Terriglobus roseus: one gene and its partner. Each later gene encodes a partner of the first gene's protein in a complex. Links are inferred from orthologs where the notes say so. Each region holds a gene or a part of one and is shown in the gene's direction. Other genes may lie near its edges.

What was found.
Region 2: the proteins of BLT38_RS07355 (region 1) and trxA are in contact, whole or in part, in an NMR structure (PDB 2IPA), measured with the Bacillus subtilis proteins. The link is inferred for Terriglobus roseus from one-to-one orthologs.

What each region holds. Positions count from the first base shown.
Region 1 is NZ_LT629690.1:1,721,138-1,724,419, reverse strand. Bases 106-3,066 are described here. They hold BLT38_RS07355 (arsenate reductase ArsC), read left to right. Parts: upstream 106-1,367; coding sequence 1,368-1,766; downstream 1,767-3,066. Other genes in these bases: BLT38_RS07345 (LemA family protein), read right to left, coding at 2,618-3,066; BLT38_RS07350 (YybH family protein), read right to left, coding at 1,807-2,214; arsM (arsenite methyltransferase), read left to right, coding at 469-1,347; BLT38_RS07365 (ArsR/SmtB family transcription factor), read right to left, coding at 106-395. Also shown: more of BLT38_RS07365, read right to left, coding at 1-105; more of BLT38_RS07345, read right to left, coding at 3,067-3,241. UniProt on the Bacillus subtilis protein: Catalyzes the reduction of arsenate [As(V)] to arsenite [As(III)]. In vitro, can dephosphorylate para-nitrophenyl phosphate (pNPP).
Region 2 is NZ_LT629690.1:1,351,745-1,354,997, forward strand. The notes cover bases 111-3,042. They hold trxA (thioredoxin), read left to right. Parts: upstream 111-1,376; coding sequence 1,377-1,709; downstream 1,710-3,042. Other genes in these bases: BLT38_RS05805 ((deoxy)nucleoside triphosphate pyrophosphohydrolase), read right to left, coding at 111-428; BLT38_RS05810 (HAD family hydrolase), read right to left, coding at 489-1,211; BLT38_RS05820 (nitroreductase family protein), read right to left, coding at 1,788-2,402; BLT38_RS05825 (YpdA family putative bacillithiol disulfide reductase), read left to right, coding at 2,541-3,042. Also shown: more of BLT38_RS05805, read right to left, coding at 1-110; more of BLT38_RS05825, read left to right, coding at 3,043-3,253. UniProt on the Bacillus subtilis protein: Participates in various redox reactions through the reversible oxidation of its active center dithiol to a disulfide and catalyzes dithiol-disulfide exchange reactions.

The sequences.
Region 1 (3,282 bases):
CACGGCTCAGAAATTGACGCAGGGATTGGCGCTCCATCCAGTGCGTACTTCGCCGGAGAGCAGCAGGCCTTACTCAGTCGCGCTTTATCCACCTGCATCGTCTTCTCTTCTTTTAACGAAGCAAGTGTCTGCTTAAGAATCTGTGTCGCACCAATATGCGCAGGCATCACAATGCGATAGTGCATCCACTTACCTTCGCGTCGCGCTGAAACAATTCCAGCCTTGCGAAGATAAGCAAGATGCCGCGAAATCTTTGGCTGTGGCGCATCAAGAATTTCCACGAAGTAGCAGACGCAGACTTCCTGCTCCCCCATCAGGTTGAGCAATCGCAGACGTGTCCTATCGCCTAGCGCTTGAAAAAACTGCTCCATGTCGAATTCCGCTTTACGAGCCATGCTTTATATATATACGCATTGACGAATATGTTCGCAATACATATATTCGCCTTAGCGGATATATAAGGCACACATGTCAGAGATTCTCGATTCGGTAAAAGCAAAGTATGGCGCAGTGGCGGTGAGTACTCTCTCCAGCAATCACGCGGGTGTAAAGGCAGTTGCAGAAGCTTTCGGATACAGCGCTGAAGAACTAACGTCCATCCCCGCGGAAGCCAACATGGGACTCTCCTGCGGTAACCCAACAGCCACCGCAAACCTGAGAACTGGCGAAGTGGTTGTGGATTTAGGCTCCGGCGGTGGGCTCGATGTGTTCCTCGCTTCAAAACAGGTCGGACCAACAGGCAAGGCCATCGGCATCGACATGACAGCCGCAATGATTGAACGTGCAAGGTCGAATGCGGAGAAGGGTGATTACACCAACGTCGAATTCCACCTGGCCAATATCGACAACATTCCGCTGCCCGACGCTTCTGTCGATTGCGTCATCTCCAACTGCGTTCTAAACCTTGCGCCTGACAAACCCGCGGTCTTCCGTGAAATCGCACGGATACTCAAGCCCGGAGGGCGCTTGGCAGTGAGCGATATCGCGCTGAAGAAGGAGCTTCCAGAGGCTATCGCGACAAGCCTCGCCGCCTATGTAGGTTGCATCGCGGGAGCAATCCGCATCGAGACGTATCGCAAAGAACTATTGAAAGCAGGCTTCGAGTACGTCGAGATCGTCGACAGCGGCTCCGATCTGAACGCATACAAGAAAGTTGAAAACCAGGCGGGATGCTGCTCCCCCGCCATGAATGAGTCCAACCCGTTTGCCGTGGTTCAGGAAGCATGCTGCACACCTGAACCAACGGCCACCAGTCTGCATGATGACTTGTCTGCGCTGCTCGACACCTATGACGTAAATCAGGCCGCTGCCAGCGTAAAGATCTACGCCATCAAGCCCCGCACTTAACCGCTGAGAGAACAGAAATCATGAAGACTGTAATTTTCGCTTGTGTTCACAACGCTGGTCGCTCACAGATGGCCGCTGCATTCTTCAACGCACTAGCAGACCCATCCAAAGAGCGTGCGATATCGGCAGGAACAGAACCCGGTACGCGTGTTCATCCTGAGGTGCTGGAAGTAATGCGCGAAGTCGGCATTGACCTAAGCAACGCGCAACCGCAAAAACTCACCGAAGAACTCGCTCGCAACGCCGATCTCCTCATCACCATGGGGTGCGGAGAAAAATGCCCATATGTCCCAGGACTACGCCGTGACGACTGGCCACTACGCGATCCCAAAGGACTTCGCATCGAACAGGTACGCGAGATACGCAACGAAGTGAAGCAAAGAATCGAAAACCTATTACAGCAAGAGAGCGGTTCGTAGGAAACTCCAGCGACCAAAGCCCGTTCTCCAGCAAACGCCGCTAGCCACGAAGGGTGACAAACATCTCTGATCGAATCTTCCAGCCAGCCGCTGTTCGTCGCCACATCGCAGAATAGCTACCGGTATACGCAACGGAACCAGAAGGCAGAGTTGCCACCCAACTTCCATGCTCGGCAGCCAAAGCCTGATCGTCTGCTACATGGATGACCTCAGGTGTGCGCACATAGGCCATGCCCTCCTTCGGTCGATCGAAGCCTGCTTTAAACAACCGGAGATACTCGGCGCGCGATGAGACGAACGTCCCATCGCCGATGACTCCCACATAGTCTTCGCCAAGCGATGCTCCAACACCCACCAGATTCCGTCGCGCAATCGCACGATTGGAATTCTCGCGGGCGCGCCGAATCTCCGCTTCATGCGACTCTTCTTTCAAGCCCGTCTCATGCATGTTGTTCCCACCAAAGAAAAAGTAAATAAAATCTATCGGCAATCGCGCAGGGGGCCACAGTGAAAGGAAGCGCGTTCGCTCCCAGAAAATCCTGTCAAGCCCCCAAACCACTTAACCCCAACAAATCAAAAGAAATAGGGTTGGCATTCTATTTCCACCAAACCACTAAAATAGAAATAGCGAACGAAGTTGCTGGTGAGCTAACTCGCTGCTTTTCTCCTAACCCCTTTAGAAAGACGATTTTGCCTCTAACCCCAATGGGCAGACGATTTTAGCGCCAGCCAAAACGTAAACCCAATAGAAAGACGATTTTAGAAAAAACAGGGGGAGGGGGGACCCAGCCCAACAATCGAAAAGAAAAGCGAGCCCGAAAGCTCGCCTTCCCTTCTGATTGCCCAACAAGCTAGCTACCGAAATCTACCTTTGGAGCGGCCTTCGATCCCGGATCAGCCTGGTAATAACCGTTCTTCTGCTTGAACCCTGCAATGGAAGCCCAAAGGCTGTTCGGGAACACTGCAATGGTGTTGTTGTAGTCCAGAATCGCGTCGTTATAGCGCTTGCGCGTCACGGCAATGCGGTTCTCTGTGCCCGACAGTTCATCTTCCAGCCGCATGAACTGCTGGTTGCTCTTCAGGTCCGGATAAGATTCCTGCATCCGCGTCAACGGCAGAATGGCAGTCGATAGGCGATCGTTCGCCGCCAGCTTCTCATCCGGTGTACGAGCCTGCAACAGGCCGCTGCGAGCCTCTGCAATCTTGGTCAGAACGTCCGTCTCCACCTTGGCATAGCCCTTCACGCTGGCCACCAGGTTCGGGATCAGGTCCGCTCGCCGCTGTAGATCCACGTCAATAGCGCTGAACGCCGCATCCACCTGGTTGCTCTTCACTGCCATGGAGTTGCGCGCGGAGATATAGCTCATACCTACCAGCACAACCAGAACCACCAGCACAATGATGCCAATCAGTCCCTTCTTCATCGTTCCCCCGTTTGTTCCTGCTGTTGTACTACCTTCCAATGTCTTTGGCATGTCAATTACCAGCTCCGCGTCTTCTACCTGCTACCGCGTCT
Region 2 (3,253 bases), 370 kb from region 1 along the record:
TCATACTCGGGAAGGGCTTCAAGTCCAGACCAGCGAATTTGCTGGAAGATCCGATTCTCCAGCTCCCCGGCAAAGCTGCGGACACGGAAAAACTGGATATCCACTGCGCCGCCGTTGCGGTAGTTATGGCGGACGCGGGTCAGCAGGGGTCCAATCTCCGCGTGGATGCCCAGTTCCTCATTCAGCTCGCGGCGTAGCGCCTCTTCTGGGCCTTCACCGGCTTCAATCTTGCCGCCGGGAAACTCCCACTTCAGGCTCATCGGTTGATCGGCCTTTCGCTGGCAGATCAGTACTTCCTCCGCGCCATCAGGGCCAGGACGAAGGATGAGCGCGGCCACCACAAGGCGAACGGTGCGAGGTAAACGCACTGCGTTTTCCCGCTTTCCGTCGAGCTTTCGAATGGCAGCTTTCTTCTTCAAGCCCTGCATCCCTCTGGCGGCGAATTGCACCACCGTCACAGCAGTGTAGATGCTGAAGGGCCACTGGCCCTAGCCTTCGGTCGCCGGATAGTAAACGTTCCAGCCGAGTTCCGCCGATTTTTCCGCCAGCGCCACGGTCGGATTCACCGGATAGGGATGCTTTGCCATCTCCAGCATGTGCAGGTCATGCACGCTATTGCCAAAGACTGCGTCCGGGTGCGTCAGTCCTACACGGCGCAGGGCTTCCGCTTTGCCCTCGTCCGAGGGGATGTCCAGGATCGTCTCGCGCACGATGCCGTCTTCCACCGCAACACAGGCCGCTAACACGTGATCCGGCGCAATACCCAATTCCCGTACACCCTCTTCAATCATCCAGTTATTCGTGGACGATACTGCCCAGATATCCGTCCCACTGGCCTGTAACTCCTTCAGAATGGCGATCATCTCCGGAAAGAAGTGAGGCTGCACATGGTCTACGAAGTACTTTGCGGCCGATTCACGCAGGGCTTTTTCGGAAATACCGGCGTAGATGGAGGTCATCTCTCCACAAATGGCAATTTCGCCCACTTCTCCGCGGTTGTAGAGGGCATGGCGGTCCAGAATGTGGCGCGTCGCCTCTCCGGGCAGGAGGCGTGTGGCAATGGTCCAGTGCATAAATCCGGAGCCGGCATCGCCCGGCCAGAGGGTGCCGTCAAAGTCGAAAACGGCGGTGCGAGGGCGTGCATCACGCACATTTTGCAGGAATTCGCTACGGTTGAAGCGGCGAGGGCTGGCGCTTATAGCCTGATTCATGCTTCTATTGTCGCAAGGCTGGATGAACCCTGCATGCACATACAGGGGTACACCTGAAGCGTTTTTGTGCTGGGTGCATCTATTCTTAAGCAGGAACGATCGCGAGACCCCCGCTAAGGCGGGTAATCCGGTCGAGCGAACATTCCCGGGAGAAGAGGCAAATCGATGGCAGGACAGTTTGTAACCGAAGTGAACGACGTGGACTTTGAACAGCAGGTGCTGAAGAGCGAGACGCCCGTCCTGGTGGACTTTTGGGCCACCTGGTGCGGACCCTGTCGAGCACTCGCCCCTGTCGTGGACCAGGTTGCCGGTGAGTACGAAGGCAAGATCAAGGTCATGAAGATGGACGTGGACCGCAACGCAGCCACGCCGGGCCGTTATGGCATCCGCGGTATCCCCGCGCTGCTGCTCTTCAAGGACGGCAAGGTAGCAGAGCAGATTGTTGGCTACGTGCCCAAGGACACCATCGACAAGACCATCGGCAAGGTACTCGCGTAAGCTGAGTCGCACGCCAAGAGGTTGCAGAAAAAGGCCCGGAGCAGATGCCCCGGGCCTTTCTGCGTTTGTAGTCGCGGTTTAGAACGAAGCGGCCTTTTCCCAATCGCTGAAAACGTATTCAGCAAGGCGCTTGCGGGAACGTGGCGAGGTCTCCGCGGCACGGTACTTCTCTGGAGCATCTTCCGGCTTGCCCAGATAGCCCAAGGCCCAGCAGGCACCTGCTTCAAAGTCGTCTGGCACACCGAACGATGCGCGAAGCGTCTCTTTGTCGAATCCGCCCATGCCGTGCGTGTGAATACCCATGGAGATGGCTTGCAGCGTAATCACTGCGGAAGCCGCACCTGTGTCGTGCAGGCAATAGGGATTGGGCTGGCTATTGCTGGAGAAGGTCTTCTTACCGAAACTGCAGTACAGTACCGGGGCTGACTGTGCCCAGGATTGGTTCGCCGGCACCAGAGCGTTGAAAATCTTCTTGTAGGTCTCGTCGCCCTTGCGGCCCACCAGAAAGCGCCACGGCTGTTCGTTGCTGCTGCTCGGAGCCCAGGCGGCGGCAGCAAAAATGCTCTTCAGATCGGCATCGGAGATGGACTTGTCCGCGAATGATCGAGGGCTCCAGCGAGCCAGAATCAGGTCATGAACAATTGCTTCCGGGGTACCGTGTTTCAGCTTTTCCAATGCGGGAAGGTCAGACATGGCTTTTTCCTTTTGAGGGCGAAGTGATTTCTGTTTGGATGTCGCGGACGATGGATGTGATGCGCGTCAGCTTATGGCGTGTGCGATGACCGATGAATGGCGCTTGCGATCTGCGCACAGCATGATTCAATGGTCTGTATGTCCGACATGTTGTTCGATGTGCTGGTGATAGGGGCAGGACCCACCGGGCTGGCGTGCGCCATTGATGCACAGAAGGAAGGCCTGCGCGTGGTTCTGGTGGACAAGGGGTGTCTGTGCAACAGCCTCTTCCATTACCCGGCGCATATGACGTTTTTTACCACGCCGGAGTTACTGGAGATTGGCAATATGCCCTTCAGCAGCCCCAACCAGAAGCCCACACGCAGTGAGGCGCTGGAGTATTACCGCAAGGTGGCAGAGCATTACGCTCTGGATGTGCGGCAGTACCATCACGTGGACCGTGTGAGCGGCACAGACGGCGATTTCACCGTCCACACCACAGATCGTTTTGGACGCGGTCAGGACTTCCACGCGAAGAAGCTGATCGTCTCCACGGGCTATTACGATCTGCCGAACTACCTCGGCCTCCCAGGCGAAGACCTCAACAAGGTTCATCACTACTACGACGAGCCACACCCGTACTACGGGCTGAATGTACTGGTAATCGGTGGCAAGAACTCCGCAGCGATTGCGGCGCTGGATCTGTGGCGCCACGGCGCGAAGGTGACGCTGGTGCATCGCGGCGAAGCCATGCACCGCCACGTGAAGTACTGGATTCTGCCTGATATCAAAAACCGCATTGCAAATGGCGAAATTACCGCGTATTTTGCGTCAACTGTGAAGCAGATTGCGGAAGACACCGTTACGCTGAA